DNA from 2 places in the Arthrobacter halodurans genome. Region 1 is predicted to be linked to the other one. Evidence: predicted binding sites of a transcription regulator. Region 1 holds the regulator's gene; the other holds the start of a gene.
What was found. The regulator HspR, encoded in region 1, represses chaperone genes until heat shock. The targets are predictions, from matches to a motif close to AAGTTGAGTCNNNNNGACTCAACTT.

Region 1 (11,583 bases):
CCGAACTGGCCAACGTCCTCTCCGCACAGGGGATCGAATCGGCCTTCCCCATCCAAGAGGCCACCCTGCCGTCGACCCTGGCCGGCAAGGACGTCCTCGGCCGCGGCCAGACCGGCTCCGGCAAGACCTTGGCGTTCTCGCTCCCGCTCGTCGCCCGGCTCGTGGCCAACCCGAAGCCCCGGCGTGCCCGCTTCCCCCGCGCCCTCATCATGGCGCCGACACGCGAGCTCGCCACGCAGATCAGCAAGGTCGTCATCCCCCTGGCCCAGTCCGCGAACCTGCGCACCGCCGTCGTCTTCGGCGGGGTCTCCCAGGTCCGCCAGGAGAAGGACCTCAACGCCGGCGTCGACATCCTCATTGCCTGCCCCGGCCGGCTCGAGGACCTGCTGAACCAGCGCTGCGTCGACCTGTCCCAGGTGGAGATCTCCGTCCTGGACGAGGCCGACCACATGGCGGACCTCGGCTTCCTGCCGGTCGTCAAGCGCATCCTCGACCGCGCGCCGCGGGGCATCCAGCACATGCTGTTCTCGGCGACGCTGGACAACGGGGTCGACAAGCTCGTGCAGCGCTACCTCGACCACCCGGTCACGCACTCCGTCGACGCGCCGCAGGCCGCCGTGAACACCATGGAGCACCACGTGTTCGTGGTCGACGCCGACGCGAAGAAGGACCTGGTCCGCGAGCTCGCCTCCGGCGAGGGGCGCCGCATCATGTTCATGCGCACCAAGCACCACGCCAAGAAGATGGCCGTCTGGCTGTCCAAGTCCGGCGTCCCCGCCGTGGACCTGCACGGCAACCTCTCGCAGAACGCCCGCGACCGCAACCTGGAGGCCTTCTCCTCCGGCAAGGCACGCGTCCTGGTCGCGACCGACGTCGCGGCCCGCGGCGTGCACGTGGACGGCGTCGAGCTCGTGGTCCACATCGATCCGCCGTCCGAGCACAAGGCCTACCTCCACCGCTCGGGCCGCACCGCCCGCGCCGGGAGCGACGGCACGGTCGTCACCGTCGTGACGCCGGACCAGCAGGGCGACGTCCGATCGCTCCTCAAGGCCGCCGGCCTGAAGGTGCCGTTCGAATCCGTGTCCCCGGATTCCGCCGCGGTCACCGCGGTCATCGGGGACCGCGCCGCCGAGGTTGCCTACGTCGCTCCGCAGGCCCCGGCCCCGCAGCGCCGCACGGCGTCGTCGGGCGATGCGGGAGCGGGCCGCGGCCGCGGCCGCGGGCGCCAGCCGTCCGCGGGCCAGGGCTCCGGCCGTTCCGCCGAGCGTGCTCCGCGCGCCGGCGCCGCGCGCGGCTCCGGCCGCTCCGACGCCGCGCGCACCGAGGGCGGGCGCGCCGACCGCGATGTCGCACGCCGCCAGGGCGCCCCGAAGTCCGCCGCCGCGGGAGGCCGTTCCGGCCAGAAGTCCGGCGGAGCGACCGGCGGCCGCCCGAGCGGGCCGCGCCACACCTCGTCCTCGCAGGGCATCGCTGCCCACCGTCCCGCCGGCGCGGGTCCGAGCCGTGGCCAGGGCAACACGATCGCCGACGCGCTGGGCCAGAACGCGGCCGCCGCGGCGGCCGGCGCCGTGCGCTCGGGCCGGTCTCGCGGCAGCCGCCGCGCGACCGCGCCGCAGTCCAACCAAAAGGACTAGTCCAACCAGCCGGACTGTCCCGATCAGATGGACGAGGCCGACCGGCAGGACCAGCCCGACCAGAAGCACGAGCGGCTCCGGGGTCCGGGTCCGCCGGGACCCCGCCGCCGCACGGACAAGCGGGGTGCGGCACCACCAATGTGGTGCCGCACCCCGCTTTTTCGCGTGTCGGAGGTCCCCGCCGCGCCCTAGCTCGAGGCCGCCGTCTGGTACGTCGACTGCACGACCGAGCCCCAGTACGGGCCGTACATGACCGTGGACCGGGATCCGTAGCCGTAGCTGTTGACCGTGTTCTGGTAGCCGGAGGAGCTCGTGCCGAGGAACCACGGCCCGCCGGAGGACCCGCCGGTCATGTCGCAGGGGATGCCCTGCGCGGCGAACTGCGGGTTGTACGGGTCGTTGGAGGCCGGTCCGGTGCAGGAGATCAGCTTCTGTCCGGTGAACGGGGACGCCGCCGGGTAGCCGAACGCCTTGTACGTCTGGCCGCGCGCCGCGTTGAAGGACAGCCCCGAGGCGCCGACGACGTCGGCGAGGTTTTGCCCGTTCCGCGGGGAGACGACGGCGAAGCCGGTGTCGTACGTCATGTCCCCGGCGTTGCTCCACTGCGTCGGGGCGTGGAGGGACCGCGCGTTCCACTGCCCGTAGGGGGCGGCCCCGTTGTCGTACGCGGGCACGAACGTGAAGTTCGTGGCGAAGGCCCCCGGCCCCTCGTTCAGGCAGTGGCCCGCCGTGGAGACCGTGTTCTTGTTCGCGGCGGCCACCGAGTTGCCGGAGCACACGTAGTTCTGCCCGCCCAGCGTGAAGAAGACCTTGCCGATGTGCGGCACCACGGACTCCGCGGTGCTCAGCGCGTTCGGCTTGGGCTTGGCCGCCTTGGTCTGCGCGGAGGCCTTCGCCTCGATCCCGGCCACGCGCTGTTCCAGTCCACGGGCGACGTGTCCGACGGCGGTCGAGGACGCGCGCCAGACGGCGCGGTCGGCCAGGACGTCACCGGGGACGGCGGAGCGCATGCGCTCGGACGTCCAGTAGCCGTCCGGGGTTTCGGTCGCGGCGACCGTGTGGCTGGCGACCGCGGGCTGCGCCGACGTGGCCGCCTGGGCGGGAGCCGACGCGGCGAGCGCGGAGACGAGTGCGGCGACGGCGACGAGGCCGAAACCGAGGTGGTGCTTTCCCATGGGGGACCTTTCTCTCAGGCGAGCGGCCCCGGTGCGTCGTGGCCGTCTGCAGTGAAAGCTACTCCCTGAAACACTTCCTGTAAAGCATCCATTGCACGATTAGGAATAGATTGACAAAAAATGTCGTGCTCGGCACCGCGGCGGCCGTCTCCGCCCCCCCTGCGGGCCTGTCCGGGAGCGCCGCCACGGCCGCGGAAACGCCCCGACTCGGCGTATCGCCGAGGGCGAACGCGCGGCGCCGCCCGCGCGGAGGCCGGGCGCCGGCGCGCCATTCCGCCGCAGCCCCCCCCGGCCCGAGGCGGCCCCGGGCCGAACTTGAGCCTGCTGTGCTCAAGTTTGATTTGACATTGAAATCCGTCGGCGTAGGGTTGAGTGCAGAACGCTCAACCCGGTCTCCGGGCAGCGCGAACCCACCGGTTTCCCCAGGAAAGAAGGCAGCATCATGTCCCGTGCCGTAGGCATCGACCTCGGAACCACCAACTCCGTCGTCTCCGTTCTGGAGGGCGGCGAGCCCACCGTCATCGCCAACGCCGAGGGCGCGCGCACCACGCCGTCCGTCGTCGCGTTCTCCAAGTCGGGCGAGGTCCTGGTCGGCGAGATCGCGAAGCGCCAGGCCGTCAACAACATCGAGCGCACCATCGCCTCCGTGAAGCGCCACATGGGCACGGACTGGTCCGTGGAGATCGACGACAAGAAGTACACCGCGCAGGAGATCTCCGCGCGCACCCTGATGAAGCTCAAGCACGACGCCGAGTCCTACCTGGGCGAGAAGGTCACCGACGCGGTCATCACCGTCCCGGCGTACTTCAACGACGCCGAGCGCCAGGCCACCAAGGAGGCCGGCGAGATCGCGGGCCTGAAGGTCCTGCGCATCGTCAACGAGCCCACCGCCGCGGCGCTGGCCTACGGCCTGGACAAGGGCAAGGAAGACGAGCTCATCCTGGTCTTCGACCTCGGCGGCGGAACCTTCGACGTCTCCCTCCTCGAGGTGGGCAAGGACGAGGACGACTTCTCCACGATCCAGGTCCGCTCCACCGCGGGCGACAACCGCCTCGGCGGCGACGACTGGGACCAGCGCGTCGTCGACTGGCTGCTGGCCCAGGCCAAGTCCAAGGGCGCCGACCTGTCCAAGGACAAGATCGCGCTGCAGCGCCTCAAGGAGGCCGCGGAGCAGGCGAAGAAGGAGCTGTCCTCGGCGACCAGCACCAACATCTCCCTCCAGTACCTCTCGGTCACCGCCGACGGGCCCGTCCACCTGGACGAGCACCTGTCCCGGGCCAAGTTCCAGGACCTCACCAAGGACCTGCTGGAGCGCACGCGCAAGCCGTTCAAGGACGTCATCGCCGAGGCCGGCATCACCGTCTCCGACATCAACCACGTGGTGCTTGTCGGTGGGTCCACGCGCATGCCGGCCGTCGTCGACCTGGTCAAGGAGCTCGCCGGGCAGGAGCCCAACAAGGGCGTCAACCCGGACGAGGTCGTCGCCGTCGGCGCCGCGCTGCAGGCGGGCGTCCTCAAGGGCGAGCGCAAGGACGTGCTGCTGATCGACGTCACGCCGCTGTCCCTGGGCATCGAGACCAAGGGCGGGGTCATGACCAAGCTCATCGAGCGCAACACGGCCATCCCGACCAAGCGCAGCGAGACCTTCACCACGGCGGACGACAACCAGCCGTCCGTGTCCATCCAGGTCTTCCAGGGCGAGCGCGAGTTCACCCGCGACAACAAGCCGCTGGGCACCTTCGAGCTGACCGGCATCGCGCCGGCCCCGCGCGGCATCCCGCAGGTCGAGGTCACCTTCGACATCGACGCCAACGGCATCGTGCACGTGTCCGCCAAGGACAAGGGCACCGGGACCGAGCAGTCGATGACGATCACGGGCGGCTCCTCGCTGTCCAAGGACGACATCGACCGCATGGTGCGCGACGCCGAGGAGCACGCGGCCGAGGACAAGAAGCGCCGCGAGGCCGCCGAGACCCGCAACCACGCGGAGCAGACCGCGTACTCGGTGGACAAGCTCATCAAGGACAACGAGGACAAGCTGCCCGAGGACGTCAAGACCGAGGTCCAGGCCGACGTCGACGCACTGAAGAAGGCGCTGGAGACCCAGGACAACGACGACGAGGTCAAGGCCGCGTACGAGAAGCTCCAGGCGTCCCAGACGAAGCTGGGCGAGGCCATCTACGCCCAGTCCCAGTCCTCGGCTCCCGCCGGCGAACCGGCCGATGCGGGCTCCGCCCAGGAATCCGACGAGGACATCGTCGACGCCGAAGTCGTCGACGAAGACGAGAAGAAGTAAGGCGGTCGCCACCATGCCGCACCACGGCAACGAAGAGGAGCACGGCGCCGAAGAGCCCGTGCGCTTCACCGACAAGCGCAAGATCGACCCCGAGACCGGCGAGGTCCGGCGGGACGCGGGGGCCGACGGCTCCGGCGCCCCGCAGGGGGACGAGCACGACGGCATCACGCCGCTCGACGAGGCCCACGACTCCGGCGACGCGCTCGCGCAGGCGGAGCGCATCCTCAACGAGCTGCCCGCCGAGGAGCTCGACGCCCCGGGCGAGGCCCCCAACCTCGAGGCCGAGCTGCGCAACGACCTGTTGCGCCTGCAGGCCGAGTACGTGAACTACCGCAAGCGCGTCGAGCGCGACCGGGAGGCCGTGCGCGAGCTGGCGGTGCAGTCCGTGCTCGGCGGGCTGCTGCCCGTGCTGGACGACCTCGACGCGGCGAAGCAGCACGGGGACCTGAACGAGGGCCCGTTCGCCTCCATCGCGAAGAAGCTCGAGGGCATCCTCGAGAACTTCGGGCTCGAGCGGATCGCGGACGCGGGCGTCGCCTTCGACCCCACCGTGCACGAGGCGCTGATGCAGCAGCCGAACGCGGAGATCCCGGCCGACCACGTCGGCCAGGTCCTCCGCCCCGGCTACCGCAAGGGCGAGCGGGTCATCCGCGCGGCCCAGGTCATCGTCTCCACGGGCGAGTAGTCCCGTGCACACCCCAGGGGAACACCTTCCTCCGGTCCACGGACCGGTGGCCGGCCTCCGGCGCCCAGGCGCCGCGGGCCGGGCGGTGTTCCCCTGGAGCGACCCGGCGGCCGGGTCCCGGCGGGATCCCCGGCCAAACACACCCACGGATTCGGAAGGAGGCGCCTGATGGCAAGTCAGGATTGGGTCGATAAGGACTTCTACGCCATATTGGGCGTCTCCAAGGACGCCAGCGAGGCCGACATCAAGAAGGCGTACCGCAAGCTGGCGCGCACCTACCACCCGGACACGAACGCGGGCGACCCCGCGGCGGAGCTCCGGTTCAAGGACATCACCGAGGCCAACTCGGTGCTGTCCGACCCCGACGAGCGCCAGCAGTACGACGCCATCCGGGCCATGGGCTCGGGCGCCCGCTTCACGGCGGGCGGGCCGGCGGGCTCGCCGGGCGGGGCCGGCTTCGACGACATCTTCGGCAACCTGTTCGGCGGGGGCGGCCAGCAGCGCGGGTCGGCCCGCGGCTTCGGCGGCGGACAGGTGCCGCCCGAGTTCGCGGACCTGTTCGGCGGGGGCTTCGGACAGGGTGGCTACCAGCAGGCGCCGCAGAAGGGGGCGGACCGCACGGCGAGCACCACGATCTCCTTCGGCGGCTCCATCAACGGGACCAGCATCGGCCTGCGCGAGCCCAGCGGCGAGGTCATCGACGTTCGGATCCCGGCCGGGATCAAGGACGGCCAGACCGTCCGCGTGCGGGGCAAGGGCCAGCGCGGTCCCGCCGGCAACGGCGACCTGCTGGTCAAGGTCGCGGTCCGGCCGCACCCGTTCTTCGCGCGCGAGGACAACAACGTCCGGATCCACGTGCCCGTGACGTTCGCCGAGGCGGCTCTGGGTGGCCAGATCGACGTTCCGACGCTGACCGGGGAGACCGTCAAGATGAAGGTGCCCGCGGGATCGTCCTCCGGCCGGACCCTGCGCCTCAAGGGCCGCGGCGTCAAGACCGCCAAGGCCACGGGCGACCTCCTGGTGACCCTGGACGTCGTCGTTCCGCAGAACCTCGGGGGCAAGGCCGAGGAGGCCGTGCGCGCGTTCGCCGCGGCGACGGCCGACGCGGACCCGCGCCGCGGCCTGGCGGCGAAGGCCGCCCTCTAGGCCGGCGCCGCCCGGCCGGGCGGCACGGCTCCCGCGTCCGCGCGGAACCCACCAGGACACGGCATCGAGCGGCCCCGCAGGACCGGGGCCGGGGAGGAGGAGGACATGGCGGAGGACCGACTCGCGCCCGTCTTCGTCATCTCCGTCGCCGCCGAGCTGGCCGAGATGCACCCCCAGACCCTGCGCCAGTACGACCGGCTCGGCCTGGTCTCGCCGTCCCGGCAGCGCGGCAAGCAGCGCCGCTACAGCCAGCGCGACGTCGACCTCCTGCGCGAGGTGCAGCGGCTGTCCAAGGACGGCGTCTCGCTGGAGGGCATCCGCCGGATCCTGGAGCTGGAGAACCAGGTCGCCGCGCTGCAGTCCCGCGTCTCGGAGCTGTCCCGCGAGCTGGACGCCACCCGCGCCGGCCGGCGCGGGTCCCCGATGGCGCGCGTGTTCGCGGCCGGTGTCGCCGGGGAGGTCGTCACCCTGTCCCGGGGCCAGCGCCCGCGCGGCCGGAGCCAGGCCGTGGTGCTCTGGCGTCCCCAGCAGTAGCCGCATGGGCCGCGCCGAGAGCTACTCCGAGCTGACCCGGTGGGCCGAGCTCAGGTTCGCCGCGGCCAAAGACCGGCGCGCCGCCCTGCCGCAGCGCCGCCGGGCCGCGCTGGACGGCGTCGCGCACGCGCTGCGCGCCGGGTCCATGGACCCCGCGATCCCGCCGCGGCACCTGCTCTACCTCGACCTCGACGGGCCCGAGCCGCTCGCTGCGGTGGCCGTCGGGGACCTCGACGCGGCCACCCACGTCACCTGGCAGATCTCCGGCTCGGGCATCCGCGCGGCGACGGCGATGTGGGGCACGGTCCGCGAGGCCGGCCAGCTCCTCCTGGAACAGCGCGCCGTCGGCGCCGAGGACCCGGCCGTCGTGGCCTGGCTCGGCTATCCCGCCCCGGGCCTGCTGCGCGCCGTCTTCAACACCTCCGCCCGCGCCGCCGTCGAACGCCTCACGCACGACCTGCTCACGTTCGCGCGGCTCCGCCCGGACGCACCGCACACCGCCGTCGAGGCGCACTCCTACGGGGCCACGCTGGCCGCGCACGCCCTGTCCTCGCTGGCCTCCGCCCACCGCGCCGTCCGCATCGACGCGCTCGCGACGACCGGGTCCGCGGGGATGCCGCGGCGGCTGGCCCGGGAACCCGCGCTGCTCGGCGTGCCCGGCGGGAGCCTCTTCGAGGGCGTCGCCGCCGACGACCATCTGGCGCGCGCCGGGCGCCTGCTCAGCGGGCGCGCCCTGCTCGAGGGACGGCGGTTCGGCGTCGACGGGCTGCCCGGGCTCGGCCTGCTGCCCGTCACGGGGCACAACACCTCCCGGTTCGTGCCCGGATCCCGGTCCCCGTCCTACGGCTACCGGGATCCGGGCACGCAGTCGCTGCGCAACCTCGCGTTGGTGACCACCGGTCGTGTGCCGCTCACGGGTCTCGGCGGGCCGGGTCCGCGGCCGTAGAATGACGCCATGAGCGCTGATGCGATGGAAATGGCGACGTTCACTCCGGCGGGCAGCCGCTGGGTGCTGACCTACCGGGTCGACCTTCCGGTGAACCGGTGGGACGCCTGGATCGCGGTCACGACCCGAGACGGCCTGCGGTCGTGGTTCCCCGCGACCATCGTGGGGGAGTGGACGCCCGGCCGTGAACTCGCCTTCACCTTTCCCGACGAACCCGACGCCGACCTGATGCGCGGGGAGGTCACGGATGTCGAGCCGGGCCGCGAGCTGGCCTTCACGTGGGAGGGGGACTCGCTGAGGATCACGCTGGAGGAGTACGACGCCGGGACGCGGCTGGTGTTCGCGGCCTCGCTCGACGGGCGGGGCCGCGGCGCGCGGGACGGCGCGGGATGGCACGCCTGCCTGGCGGAGCTGCGCGAGTCGGTCGGTGGCTACGTGGAGGACGCGGACAAGGACACCGGACGGCTTTTCGGCGCCTACGCGGCGGCGCTTGGCCCGGAGGCGTCCACCGAGCTTCCGCCGGGCGGGGCGTCGGCCTAGACCCGGGCGTAGGCCAGATCGAAGACCAGCCGCCCGGCACGCAGGGCCTTGCCCTCGAAGCTCGTGAGGATCCGGCCCTCGAAGCGCGGGGCCCAACCGCCCGTCGCGTCCTCGAACCCCGGCTCCCGGTCCTGCCCCTCGAGGCCGCCGCGGCGCACCAGCGCGAGCGGGCCGTCCGCGCCGCCCCGCTCGCCCGGATGCAGGTTGGCGAACGCCGCCGAGCCGCCGAGCACCGCGCGCATCTGCTCGGCGTAGTCGGACCAATCGGTGGCGAGGCGCCAGGTGCCTCCGTCCGCCAGGACCCGTGCCGCCTTGTCCGCGAACGACTCCTTCACCAGGCGCCGCTTGTGGTGCCGGGCCTTGTGCCACGGGTCCGGGAAGAAGACCCACAACTCGTCGACCGAACCGGGCGCCAGCATCACGTCCAGGACCTCGGGCGCGTTGGCCTGCACGGCGCGGACGTTGGTGAGGCCCCGCTGCTCGATGCGCACCATCAGCTGGGCGAGCCCCGGGCGGTAGACCTCGACCGCCAGGAAGTTCCGCTCGGGGTGACGCTCGGCGGCGTCGGCCACGGCCTCGCCCAGCCCCGACCCGATCTCCACCGTCAGCGGGGCGTCGCGGCCGAAGGCCCGCTCCGGATCGAACCCGAAGTCCTCGCGCACCGACGTGTCCGCGTGGTGCCGCGGCACCTCGAGGAGGTAGCGTCCGGACTGGCGCTCCCAGGCGTCCTGCCGCTTCCCGTGCAGGCGCGAACCGCGCCGCACGAAGGACACTGGTTCCGTCCGGTAGTAGCTCAGGTCGTTGGCAGCGAGGCCGCTCGTGGGTGCCTTGTGGTCCTCGGGGGTGCTCATTGGCTCAATTTTAGCCGCCCGCGGACCCCAGCTCTTGCGCCCCGGTCAGGAACTCCTTGATCAGCGGGCCGCCGGTCTCGGCGCCGGAGAAGCCCGTCTCCACGAAGGCGGCGACGGCCAGGTCGCCCTGCACGGCGATGACCCAGGTGTGCCGCAGGTCCTCGCTGCCGTCCCCGTACTCCGCCGTTCCCGTCTTGGCCGCGACCGGGGGACCCGGGACGTCCTGCAGGTCCGTGACGGTGCCGTGGTCCACGGTGCCGCCCATCATGGAAAGCAGCTGGTCGGCCTCGCCCGCCGTGAGCGGGACCTCGGGGGCGGGGCCGGCGGGGGGCTCCGGGTCCGCCACGAGCCGCGGCCGGACGGTCGAGCCCGCGGACACGGAGGCGGCGACGGTCGCCATGCCCAACACCGAGGCCTGCACCACTCCCTGGCCGATCATGTTGGCGGCGTGTTCCGTGCCGGTGGCCTCGGCCGGGACCGACCCGAGGAACGCGGCGGCCCCGACCGAGGGCTCCTCCGCGAGGCCGAGCGAGCCGGCGGCCTCGGCGACGGCGGACATCGGCACGTCGTCGCTGGCCTGGATGAACACGGTGTTGCACGACTGCGCGATCGCCTCGGCCAGCGTGATGGCGCCGAGGCCGGCCTCGGGGTACCCGGTGTAGTTCTTGAACGACCGGCCGTCGACGACGGTGGTCTGCGGGCAGTCGACGGCGGAAGCGGGCGTGTAGCCGGAGCGGAGCATCGCCAGGGCGGTCACGACCTTGAAGGTGGAGCCCGGCGCGTACTGCCCCAGCATCGCCGTGTTGAACGAGTTCGTGGCCGGGCCGTTGGCGGCCGCCAGCACGGCGCCGTCGGAGGGCCGCAGGGCCACGATCGCGCTGGGCGAGTCCGCTCCGGCAACAACCCGCTCGGCGAGCGTCTGCACCGGAGCGTCGAGCGTGGTCTCCAGCGGCTCGCCGTCCACCGCGGGACGTTCGAACAACAGCCGGGGCTCGGCGGCGTCCTCCGGCCCCTCGGCGGAGGCATCCCCCGACGCGGCAGCCCCCGACGCGGGCTCCGTCGTCCCCCCGGGCGCCGGCACGGTCCACACGGCCAGCCCGGGCGTGCCGGCCAGACGCTCGTCGTACGCGGCCTGGAGCCCGGACAATCCCGCGGTGTCTCCCGCGGACAGGCGACCGCCGGACTCCTCGACGAGCTCCGCGGTGGCCTCGCCGACGGATCCGAGGACGGCTCGGGCGAAGGTCCGCGTCGGCGCCAACGGGATCCGGTCCCCGAGGGAGCGCGCGCCGGGGATTTCCGCCACCTCCGCCGCAGTGACCTCCAGCGACCCGTCGTCGCGCAGGACGATCGCCTCCACGAAGGCCTTCGCGCCGGCCGCCTCGACGCGAGTCGCGAAGTCGGCGGCGTCGATCCCGACCAGGGCGGCGAGGCGCCGGGCGCTCGGACCGGCCTGCGCCGCGTCGATGAGGGACTTGTCGATGCCGAGGCGGACGACGGCGCGGTCGGTGACGAGGACGCGGTCCCCGGCGCCGAGGATGTCCCCGCGCGCCGCGGAAACGGTTCGCAGGCGGAGCGACTCGCCGTCGCGCAGGCCGGGAACGGCCACCGCGGGCTCGTAGCGGACCTCCCAGGCCTCCGCGTCGTCGTCGTACTCCATCCTCGCCTCGGTGGTGTAGCTCCATGCGCGACGGTCGGCCGCCGCGGCGGGGGCCGCGGAGGCATCGGGGCCGTCGAGGTCCCAGACCGTGCGAAGCCGCGCGGACGCGGTCGGGGCCC
Region 2 (11,583 bases), on a different contig from region 1:
TACTTCTTCGATTAAGCCAAGGTGGAAGTCCACTGACGAGGAGCCGCGGGGCCGCCTGGGGCTACGGTCCGCCGCGAGGGCCTTGCATCCGCGATCCTCGCGGATTACCCGCCGATAGGATGGGCTGATGGGCCATATAGACGTCGCCGGGATCGACTACTTCCTTTCGGATGGATCACAACTGCTGAACGGCGTGTCCTTCAAGGTGGGGGACGGCAGCAAGACGGCACTCATCGGGCCCAACGGAACCGGCAAGACCACTCTCTTCAAGGTGATCGCGGGCGACTTGGTGCCCGACGCGGGCACGGTCGGCCGCTCCGGCAGCATGGGGATCATGCGCCAGTTTGTCGGACAGGTCCGCGATGAGTCGACGGTTCGGGACCTCCTGGTCTCGGCGGCGCCACGCGCGATCGCCGAGGCTGCCGCGGAACTGACGGCTGCCGAGGATGCGATGATCGCAGACCACTCGTCCCCGGCGGCGGAGGAGAAGTCGCAGATGCGCTACGCACAGGCGATTGTCGACTGGGGCGACGCCGGGGGGTACGAGCAGGAAACAGTCTGGGACGAGGTGTGCCTGTCATCCCTTGGCATCCCCTACGACCGCGCGCAGTACCGGGCGGCGTCCACGCTGTCGGGCGGCGAGCAGAAGCGGCTCGTCCTGGAGGCGCTCTTCTCTGGACCCGACGAGGTCCTGCTCCTCGACGAACCGGACAACTACCTCGATGTACCCGGGAAGCGCTGGCTAGAGGCGAAACTCAACGATTCGAAGAAAGCCGTGCTGTTCATCAGCCACGACCGTGAGCTGCTTAACGTCGCGGCGGAGCGCATCGTCACCCTGGAACCGGGAGTCAACGGTGCCGGAGCCTGGATCCACGGAGGCGGCTTCGGTTCCTACGTCGAGGCACGCTCGGACCGCAACGCCAGATTCGAGGAGCTGCGCAAGCGGTGGGACGAGGAGCATGCCAAGCTCAAGGAACTGGTGAACATGTACAAGAACAAGGCCGCGTTCCGCTCCGACATGGCCAACCGCTACCACGCCGCCCAGACGCGGCTCGCGAAGTTCCTGGAGGCCGGCCCGCCCGAGGCCCTGCCGATCGAGCAGAACGTGCGCATGCGGCTGCGCGGCGGCCGCACCGCCAAGCGCGCCGTGGTCGCCGAAAAGCTCGAGCTCACCGGGCTCATGAAGCCGTTCTCCACCGAGATCTGGTTCGGCGACCGCGTCGGCGTCCTCGGGTCCAACGGATCGGGCAAGTCGCACTTCCTCCGGCTGCTCGCCAACGGCGGCACGGACCCCGAGAAGGAACACGTGCCCGTGTCCGACGTCGTCATCGCCGAGGTGCCCCACAACGGCACCGTGCGCCTCGGCGCCCGGATTCGCCCGGGCTACTTTGCACAGACGCACGTCCGCCCCGACCTCGCCTCGCGCAGCCTGCTCGACATCCTTCACCGCGGCGACGAGCACCGTTCCGGGCTCGGACGGGAGGCGGCCTCCGGCGCGTTGGACGGCTACGGGCTCGCGGGCCAGGCCGAGCAGTCCTTCGACTCGCTCTCGGGCGGCCAGCAGGCGCGGTTCCAGATCCTGCTCCTGCAGTTGTCCGGGGCGACGCTGCTCCTCCTCGACGAGCCGACGGACAACCTGGATCTCCACTCCGGCGAGGCGCTGGAACGCGCCATCGACGCGTTCGAGGGAACAGTGCTGGCCGTGACGCACGACCGCTGGTTCGCGAAGTCCTTCGATCGCTTCCTGGTCTTCGGGTCCGACGGCCGGGTCTACGAGTCCGACGCGCCCGTGTGGGACGAAAAACGCGTCGAGCGCGCGCGGTAAAGGCCCGCCCCGCGCGCGTCGGGACGGACGCCGGCCCCGGCGCTCCCCAGCGTGGGAACACCGGAGCCGGACGTCGCCCGGGACTCCAGACTCATGGACTCCACCTCGATGTGGGCTTGGGGAGTCGCCGGGATGGAGGTGCCTAGGATTCGACCTGCCCCTTCGACGAGGGGGCGTCCTCCAGCTGTCCGCCTTCAACCATGCCGTCGCCGCCCGTCTCGATGACGATCTTGCGCGGCTTGGCGCTCTCCCGCACGGGGATCGTGACGCTGAGGACGCCGTTGTTGTAGTGGGCGGCGATGGCGCTGGTGTCGATGCCTTGGCCGAGGTTGAGCTGGCGGATGAAGCTGCCCCCGCGGCGCTCCCGCGTGATCCACTTGACGTTGTCGTTGGACGCCAGCGTGCGCTCCGCCCGGATGGTGAGCAGCTGCCCGTCGACGTCGACGTCGACCGACCCCGGGTCGATGCCCGGAAGGTCCGCGGTGAGGATGTAGTGGTCGCCCTCGCGGTACAGGTCCATCGGCATCTCGCGCAGCGCCGACCGTGTGTCGAGGAGAGCTCCGGCCATGCGGTCGAAGTCGCGGAACGGATCGAAGTTGTGTGCCATGTTAATCAACTCCTGGTGTGTCTGCCGCCGGCGTTGACCGGCCATTCTTGTGGGTTCGAGAGTTGAGCGCCCTCCGCTCAACTACTATGAAATTAGCACTCCCCCCGTGAGAGTGCCAGAGGGTTTCCGGCGTGTTCTTCGTGGGCGAACACCGGTGGCCGGGGTCGCGGCGGGTGGGGTCGCGGCGGGTGGTGTCCGTGGTCCTTCCTCAGGCCCCACACACAGGTTCGGACCCTAGAATGGGGGCATGCTCCGCTCAGCCCGTCTCTTCGCCGCCCTTCCCGCCGCAGCCGCCGTCGTCCTGCTCGCCGCCTGCGGCGACGTGGGCCAGGTCGCCCAGGATGCGGCCGAGAGCGCCGTGTCCCAAGTCGCCGCGACGGGCAAGGCGGAACTCACAAAGCAGATCTGCGCCCCCGTAACGGACGGGACGCTCAGCGCCGAGGACCTCACCCTGCTCACCGGGCTGGTCGACGCCGCCGACACGGCGGGGTTGCCGTCGGACATCACCGAACCGCTGGGGGAACTCGCCGCCGCCGGGGACCAGGCCCCCGAGGACGCCCTGCAGAAGCTCCGCGACGGCTGCGCGGACGCGGCCGAGGCCGGTTAGGGCACCCGCGAGGCCGTCCCGGCGACGAGCTCGATCTCCGCGACGTCGGCGTCGAAACCGAACACCCTCGCGTAGAACGCCAGTGTCAACTCGTACGCCTTCACGATGTTCTCGGCCCGCCGGAATCCGTGCTGTTCGCCCGCGAACAGCACGTACGCGTGCGGGATGCCCTTGGCGGCGAGCGCGTCGGCGAACGCCTGCGACTGGCTCGGCGGAACCACCCTGTCCTCGTCCCCCTGCAGCAACAGCACCGGGCAACTCAGGCCGTCCACGTGGTTCACGGGGGCCCGATCCCGGTAGAGCTCCCGGGCCTCGGGCCACGGCCCCACCAGCCCCTCCAGATACCGCGATTCGAAGTCGTGGGTGTCGGTGACGAGGGCCTCGAGGTCCGCGACGCCGTAGCGCGAGACGCCGGCGTCGAACGTGTCGGTCGAGGTCAGACACGCGAGCGCCGTCCAGCCGCCCGCGGAACCGCCCTCGATGGCGAGCCGGCGGCCGTCCGCGATGCCGGCGGCCACGAGTCCGTCCATCACGGCCACGGTGTCCGCGACGTCCACCACGCCCCACTGTCCCTTCAGCCGCTCGCGGTAGGCGCGGCCGTACCCGGTGGAACCGCCGTAGTTCACGTCGACCACGCCGATGCCGCGGCTCGTGTAGTACGCGATCCCCAGCGACAGCCCGGCGCGGGCCTGGCTCGTCGGGCCTCCGTGGACGAAGGCGACGAACGGCGGCAGCTCCCCCTCGAGACCCGCGTAGCCCGCCATCCGCGGGGCGTAGACGTTCGCGTAGACCGGGCCATCCGGCGTGGGAAACTCCATCGACCGCACCTCCGGGAGCAGATCCGGATCCGGCCGGTCCGCGAGGGCGAGCCGCACGTCCCGCACGGCGCCCGTTTCCAGATCGATCAGGCGGATGCCGTCGCCCGCGTCGAGCGTGGTGGAGGTGGCGAGCACCTCGAACCGCGGCGCCGCGCCGTCGCGCGCCCCACCCGGAGGGCCTTCGACGGGCGGGTCTCCGGCGGGCAGGTCTTGCGTGGGCAGGTCGCCGGCGTACGGATCTTGCGCGGGCAGGTCGCCGGCGTACGGATCTTGCGCGGGCAGGTCAGCGGCGGGCAAGTCTCCCGCGGGCCCCAGCGCGCGCACGGCCGCGGGCAGGGCGTGGGTGAAGGGCAGGTCGAGGTCGGTGAGGCGCCCGGATTCCACATCCAGGACCCCGAGCCGCATCCCGTGGGTCCCGTGGGCGACCAGCAGACGGCCCGCATCCAGGACCCGGTACCACGCGGTCCCGACCTGCCAGAGCGGCCCGGCGAACTCCTCCTCGAGGGGGCAGAGCGGCCGCGCGGGTCCCGCGCCGCCTTCCACGGACTGCGCGTAGAGGTTCCACCACCCGCTGCGGTCCGACACGAAAACGAGCGTCCCGTCGTCGAGCCATTCGGGCTGCAGCACGGACTCGGAGGCCGAGCCGGCGACGTCCCGCACGCCCGTCGCCACGCCGTCGCGCAGGTCGGCGACGCGCAGGACGGTCCCGTCCCACGGCATCTGCGGGTGCTCCCAGCAGATCCACGCGATGCGGCGGCCGTCGGGGCTGACGCGCGCGCCGGCGACGAAACGCGACGACGGCGTCACGCGGCGCAGCGCGCCGGCGTCGGCGGCCGCCGATCCGTCGAGGGGGATGGCGACGACGTAGCGCTCGATCCGTGTGCCGCGGTGGTCCTCGCACTGCGCCAGGAGCTCTACGGCGTCGGTCCCGTCGGCCCCGGCCGACCGCGTGAACTCGGCGAAGCGCAGGGCCGGGTCGCCACCGTCGGTGCCCGTGGAGACGGGCGTGAGCGGCCGCGGCCCGCCCCCCGCGGGATCCAACAGGTAGGCCCGCTGGTCCGCGAAGTTCACGAACACGAGACGATGCCGGCCGCCGAGTTCCACCGAGGCCCAGGGAGTTCCGCCGTATTCGTTCACGCGGCTGCGCACGTTGAACGGCGCTTTGACCAGTTCCCGGGGCTCGGCGCGTGCGGCGTCCCGCGCGGCCCCTCCGTACCGGGCCTGCGCGAGGATGGTCATCCGGCCGCCCTCGGCGGGGCGTCCCTCGAGCCACCACAGCTCGTCGCCCGCAAACCCGGGGGACCCCAACGGAACGGTGCCGACAGCGAGCTGCCGTGCGGTGATCGGGGATGGCCAGGAACCGTAGGCTGCGCGGAGGGTCATGGCCAGAGCCTACCGCCGCTCCTCAGAACGACAGCCCGAACACGTCCCGCGCCGTCGTTTCGAAGAACGCCTTCTTCTCCCCCGGGCCGATCGGCAGGTTGTCCTGCGCCACGACCTCCGAAGCGTCGAACTGGTACGGATAGTCCATCGCGTACATCACGCGGTCCGCGCCCACGACTTCCCGCGTGAACATGATGGCCGGTGCCCACGGCATGCCGCTGGTGGTGATCCAGATGTTGCGCCGGAAATACTCGGAGGGCTTCATCTCGAGCGGCTTCAGGAACTCGTAGCGGCCCGCGCCGATCTGCTTGTCGTACCGGTTGTCGATGCGGTGCAGCCAGAACGGCAGCGCCTCGCCGAGGTGCCCGACGACCAGCTTCAGCGTCGGCAGGCGGTCGAAGATGCCCGAGGTCACGATCCGCAGCAGATGGAGACCCGTCTCGACGCCGAACCCGTAGATGGAACCGTCGAGTCCGGCCTCGAGGAACGGCGCGATCATGGAGGCCGGCGGCGCGGTGGGGTGGAGGTAGATCGGCACCCCGAGCTCCGCCACCGCCTCGAGGATCGGGAAGAACTTCGGATCGTCGATGTACTCGCCGTTGATGTGGGAATTGAGGATGACGCCCTTCAACCCCAGCTCGAGCACCGCCCGGCGCAGCTCGCGCACCGCGGTCTTTGGGTCCTGGTAGGCGACCGCGGCGAGCGCCGAGAAGCGGTCGGGGTGCCGGGAGCAGGCCTCGGCGAGCCGGTCGTTCGCCAGGGCCGCGATGCGCCGCGCGTCGGGCGCGGACATCATCTGGGTGCCCGGGGCCGTCAGCGCCATCACCTGATGGTCGATGCCCGCGCCGTCCATGTCCGCGATCCGCAGGTCGCCGGCGTCCTGCAGCTTCTCGAGGACCGAGCGGGGGTGTGCCCCGGGGCTCAACGCGTAGTGTCCCACCAGGCTCCGGAACCCGGGGTCGTCCACGCTGCCGTCCCGGAGCTGGCTTCGGAACAGCTCGTACATCTCGGGAAGCGCGTAGGCCTCTTCCGTGGCGATCCGGAGGTAGCCGGGGTTCGGCTCCGGGCGCAGCGCGGCGCTCATTCCGCCACCAGCGCATCGATGTCGACCGCCTCGTCGAAGAGCCCGTACTCCACGGACTTCTCGTTCAGGAACTCAAGCGATTCGCGGCTGACTCCCGGCTTCCACTCGGGCAGGTTCATCGAGGTCGCCGCGGCCTCGCTGACCTTCGCGTACTCCGGCAGCGCCGCGCGGAATGCGTCCGGATCGCTCGCGATGGACGCGCTCGTGTCCTCGAGTCCCTGCCGGAAGGCCGCCACGACCTCGGGGTTCCCGTTCAGGTAGTCCTCCGTGGTGATGTACGCGCCGACCATCAACCCTGGCATCGACTGCGCGTAGGGGCTGAGGACCGCGCGGGCGCCGTCCTCGACACCCATCGTCACGAAAGGCTCGATCGACAGCGCGGCGTCGACGTGCCCCTGCTCCAGCGCGGGCAGCATGTCCGGCAGCCCCAGCTCAACGAACTCGATGCTCGAGGCGTCGGCCCCGAGGTTGCCCAGTGCCGCGCGTAGCGAGACCTCGCTGATGTTGGCGAGCGTGTTGACCGCGACCTTGCGCCCGGCCAGGTCCGCGACGTCCTCGATGTCGCTGTCCCCCGCGACAAGCACCTTCGAGAAGTCCAGCTCGGCGCTTTCGGCGGTTCGCGTTCCGGGAGCGATGACCTTCAGCGGAAGCCCCTTCGACGACGCGATGAGCACGCTGACCGCATTCGATCCCGCGAACTGGATGTTCCCGCTGACCAGCGCCGGGACCGCGGCGGCACCGCCGGCGCTGACGTCGACGTTGACGGTCAGCCCCCGGTCGGCGAAAAACCCCTGGTCGACGCCGTATTGGAGAAAGGCGGACGGCACGCCGGTCGTCTCGGCGACGTTCACGGTGGTCGGCGCCTCGGTGTCCGGACCGGAGGCGGGGGTTGCGGCCGGTGCCGCGCAGGACGTGAGGGCCAGCAGGGCGGCGACCCCGGCGGCGTAGAGGATGCGCTGGTTCATGGATGCGCCTCGCCATTTCTGTGAGTCGGGTGGTTCCGGAAGGGATGGATATGGTTCCGGGGCCCACGGTAGAACCGTATCCCGCAGGAGGGAACGAAACAGACGTACCATTCCTCTATGCGGAACGAACAGGAGGACACCGGGCGGCCTCCCCATCTCATCGGGTCCGTGGACCACGCGCTCACGGTGTTGCTGCTCCTGCAGGAACGCGGCGAGCTGCGGGTGCGCGACGTGGCCCGCGAACTCGGGGTGGCGCAGTCCACGGCGCACCGGCTGCTGGCCACCCTGGCGTGGCGCGGTTTTGTCGTTCAGGACCGCGGCGGGAGGACCTATCGGGCCGGGAACGTGCTCGTGGGCATCGCGCTGGCGTCGATCAAGGACCTCGACGTGCGGCGCCAGGCCCGGACGCACATGCAGCGCCTGGCCCGCGAGCTCCACGAGACGGTGAACCTCATCGTCCTCGAACACGGGGGTTGCCGCTTCATCGAGGGGGTCGAGGGCGACCGGATGGTGCGGGTGACACCACGGACGGGCACGTTGCTGCCCGCGTCGTCGACCTCCGGGGGAAAGGTCCTGCTGGCCGAACTCGACGACGATCGCGTCCGCGCCTTATTCGGCGATGGCCTGCGGACGCTCACGGACCGAACCATCCGCACCGTGGACGAGCTGCTGCGGGAGCTCGCCGCTGTCCGCTCCCGCGGCTTCGCGACGAATCTCGGGGAGACCGAGGCGGGCCTGCACGCGGTGGCCGTTCCGGTCCGCGACCGCTCGGGCCACGCGGTGGCGGCGCTCGCGGTCGCCGCGCCCTCGGGACGCCTGAACTCGCAGACGATCCCGGTGGCGCTGGAACGGCTGCGCTCCACCGCCGAGGCAATCCGGGCCGACCTCCTGTCGTAGGAGCCGAACCGGAGCGGCGTCCGGCGAGGGCCGGGTGCCCCGGCGCGCCACGGCGGCGGGCTTCCCCTCCGGGCCCCCGCCGCGAAAGAATGCGGGCATGACGACCTTTGCGGTGTTCCTGCGGGGCATCAACGTGGGCGGGGTGCGGATCGCCATGAAGGACCTGCGGCAAGTCCTGACGGAAGCGGGCTACGGCAACGTCACCACCCTGCTGGCCTCGGGCAACGTCGTCCTGTCCGCGCAGAGCTCCGACCCCGCCCGCGTCAAGAGCCACATCGAGACGATCCTGCGCGAAGCGTTCGGCTACGAAGCCTGGGTCATCGTGAAGACGCCCGCCGAGATCGCCGAGATCGCCGCGGGCTATCCGTTCGTTCCGCCGGACGACGGCGTTCCCCGCCACGCGTACGCCGTCCTCACCACCGGCGCCGCGACGGCCCGTGAGGCCGCCGCCGAATGCCCCGCGCCGTCGCCCGGGGAACGGTATGCCGCCCGGGGGGACGTCCTGTACTGGGAGGTGCCCAAGGGTTCGTCCCTGGACACCAATGTGGCCAAGCAGCTCGCCCGGGCTCGGTACAAGCCGCTGGCCACCACCCGCAACCTGAACACCCTGCATAAGGTCCTCGCCGCGTGCGACGCCCTGCCGGAACGTTGATCAGGCAACCGGGACCCTAGCGCGCTCCGGGGCGGGGTCCTCGATGCGCCGCGGGCCGTTGATCATCACGGCACCCACCATCATGACGATGAGGCAAACCCCCAGCATGGCGAAGGACGCCCCCCAGCCGCCCGTCGCGTCGTGCACGACGCCGAAAAGCAGCGGGGCCACGCCGGCCCCCGCGTAGCCGAGCCCTTGGCTGAAGCCGGACAGCACCCCGGATCCGTGGGTCGTCCGCGAGCGCAGGTTCATCATGAGCAGCGCCGTCGCGAAGGTCCCCTGACCCAGGCCGGAGAAGGCCACCCACCACCACGTCCCGGCCGTCGGGGACAGGTAGAGGCCAGTGTGGCCGACGCTCCAGCAGGCGGCGAAGAGGGCGATCGCGATAATCGGATGGCGCATCCGCGGCACGACGAGCGGCACGACCAGGCTCACCGGCAGGCCGAGGATCGCGAAGAACGCCAGCGCGCTGCCCGCGGCCCCGGCATCGAGCCCCTGCCCGGCCAGGTAGGGCGGCAGCCAGGTGAAGTACACGTAGGTCTGCGCCGAGTTGCCCGCGAGGAAGATCGCCAGCCCCCAGGCGACGGGGTGGCGCCACGGGTTCAGGGGCGCCTCGGCGGCCCGGGCGCCGTACCCCGGCGCCGCGTGTCCCGCGCGATGCGCCGTCGGGTGGTCGGCTGCCGCCCGCCGCCGGTCCGCGGCCAGCTGCGCGCCCCACGGCAGCAGGACGGCGGCGCTCGCCAGGGACCAGACGGCGATCGAAACGCGCCAGTTGGCGGCCTCGGCCAGGGGTACGGCCAGCTGCGGGCTCATGGCCGTGCCGACGGCGAGCAGCGTGACGTAGCCGGCGGTCACGGGTCCCAGCCGGTCGGGGAAGTACTTCTTCACGAGCGGCGGCAGCACCACGTTGCCCATCCCGTAGCCCGCCATGGTCACCGCCGAGAGTCCGAGGAAGGGCCAGACACCGCCCACCAGGGCGCGGCCGACCTGCCCGGCCACAGCCAACAGCACCGCCGCCACCAGCACGCGCTCCAGGCCGTGGGAACGGATGAGCCGCGGCGTCGCGAGCCCGGCGCCGGCGAAAACGAGCGGCGCCAGCATCGCCAGGACGCCCGTGCTCACCGAGTCGAAACCGAGCTCCGGCCCCATGGTCCCCAGCAGCGGCGGGACCGCGGAGACCGCCGCGCGCAGGCTCAACGCCATCAGCAGAATGCCCAGCAGCGCGCCGATCCTCCCCCGCCACGGTTGGCGCGGCAGCCTCAGGGACACGTCAGCTCCCGGACTTCAGCCGGTCGACCTGGCGCAGCAGCTCGTCCAGGGATTCCACGAACGTACCCCGCGACCAGGTCCCGGGCAGCGTGGAGTGGTAGTAGAGGCCCTCGCCCATGAGCATGATCGCGCCCGCAGCGTGCGGGTCGCCGACCTCGCGCTGGATCAGCTCCAGCCAGCCGCGGTGCACGGTGTCCAGCGCGCGCACCGCCGGTTCGTAGGCGCCGGCGGCCAGCCGCACGACGGCGGAGTACGTGGTGTCCAGGTCCGATCCGCTCTGCAGGGACGTCCGCACGAAGTAGCGCGAGGCGCCCTCCTCCGCCGTCGCCATGACGGCCTGGTCCCGCTCGGCGGCCGCCAGCAGGCGCTCCACCACGGCCTCGGCCAGGGCGTCCTTGGACTTGAAGTGGTACAGCAGGCCGCCCTTGGACACCCCGGCCAGCGCGGCCGTGGAATCCATGGTCGCGGCGCGCTCGCCGTCGCGGCGGAGCAGGTCGCAGTAGGCGTCGAGGATCTTCTCCCGGGCGGCTGGCGGTCTGGACATGCCTGAAACTCTAGCGGCTCGGCGTGTGGCGAAGGCCATCTGCAGCGGCTTTTCTCTATACCGTCCAGACGGTATAGTTATGATTTCGACACCCAGCCCACCGATCCGGGAACAGCCATGACCACGCACCTGAACCACCACACCCCGCAGGCCCACGGCACCGCCGCCCGCGCGCGGCGCTGGGCCGCGCTGGCCGTGCTCATGTTCCCCGTGCTGCTGGTCGCCGTGGACAACACCGTACTGAGCTTCGCGGTCCCGGCGCTCTCCACCGCGCTGGCGCCGTCCGGCCAGCAACTCTTGTGGATCATCGACATCTACCCGCTGGTGCTGGCGGGCCTTCTGGTGCCCATGGGCAGCCTCGGCGACCGGCTGGGCCGGCGCCGCCTGCTGCTGATCGGCGGCACCGGCTTCGCCGCGGTGTCCGCCGCGGCGGCGTTCGCGCCCACCGCGGAGACGCTCATCGCCGCGCGCGCCCTGCTCGGGGTGTTCGGCGCGATGCTGATGCCGGCCACCCTCTCCCTGATCCGCAACATCTTCACCGACGACTCGGAGCGCCGCACGGCGATCGCGGTCTGGGCCGCCGGCTTCTCCGGCGGCGCCGCGCTCGGCCCGATCCTCGGCGGCTGGCTGCTGGAGCACTTCTGGTGGGGCTCCGTGTTCCTGCTCGCCGTTCCCATGATGCTCCCCCTGCTGGTGTTCGGGCCGTTCCTGATCCCCGAATCCAAGGACCCCCGGCCGGGCCGTCTGGACCCCCTGAGCGTCCTGCTCGTGATCGCCACCCTGCTGCCGGTCGTCTACGCGATCAAGGCCGCGACGACGTCGGGCTCGATCCTGGTCCCCGCGGCGTCGCTGGCCCTCGGGCTGGCCTCCGGCGTGGTCTTCGTCCGCCGCCAGCTGCGGCGCCGGGACCCGATGCTGGACGTCCGGCTGTT

Region 2: a site for HspR is predicted at 2,492-2,516, ahead of ACETWP_RS04540 (Hsp20/alpha crystallin family protein). Genes of this name have one in related genera too.

The regions. Positions count from the first base shown of each region.
Region 1 covers NZ_JBHDLJ010000006.1:96,230-107,812, forward strand. The annotation lists gene ACETWP_RS09245 (DEAD/DEAH box helicase) at 1-1,634, shown strand, start outside; gene ACETWP_RS09250 (trypsin-like serine peptidase) at 1,823-2,809, opposite strand; gene dnaK (molecular chaperone DnaK) at 3,252-5,105, shown strand; gene ACETWP_RS09260 (nucleotide exchange factor GrpE) at 5,119-5,790, shown strand; gene ACETWP_RS09265 (DnaJ C-terminal domain-containing protein) at 5,959-6,936, shown strand; gene ACETWP_RS09270 (heat shock protein transcriptional repressor HspR) at 7,042-7,470, shown strand; gene ACETWP_RS09275 (alpha/beta hydrolase) at 7,475-8,416, shown strand; gene ACETWP_RS09280 (SRPBCC domain-containing protein) at 8,426-8,956, shown strand; gene trmB (tRNA (guanosine(46)-N7)-methyltransferase TrmB) at 8,953-9,807, opposite strand; gene ACETWP_RS09290 (penicillin-binding transpeptidase domain-containing protein) at 9,818-11,583, opposite strand, start outside.
Region 2 covers NZ_JBHDLJ010000002.1:454,008-465,590, reverse strand. The annotation lists gene ACETWP_RS04545 (ABC-F family ATP-binding cassette domain-containing protein) at 128-1,825, shown strand; gene ACETWP_RS04540 (Hsp20/alpha crystallin family protein) at 1,968-2,432, opposite strand; gene ACETWP_RS04535 (hypothetical protein) at 2,680-3,039, shown strand; gene ACETWP_RS04530 (dipeptidyl-peptidase 5) at 3,036-5,240, opposite strand; gene ACETWP_RS04525 (amidohydrolase family protein) at 5,263-6,324, opposite strand; gene ACETWP_RS04520 (ABC transporter substrate-binding protein) at 6,321-7,289, opposite strand; gene ACETWP_RS04515 (IclR family transcriptional regulator) at 7,407-8,186, shown strand; gene ACETWP_RS04510 (DUF1697 domain-containing protein) at 8,284-8,838, shown strand; gene ACETWP_RS04505 (MFS transporter) at 8,839-10,107, opposite strand; gene ACETWP_RS04500 (TetR/AcrR family transcriptional regulator) at 10,109-10,651, opposite strand; gene ACETWP_RS04495 (MFS transporter) at 10,769-11,583, shown strand, end outside.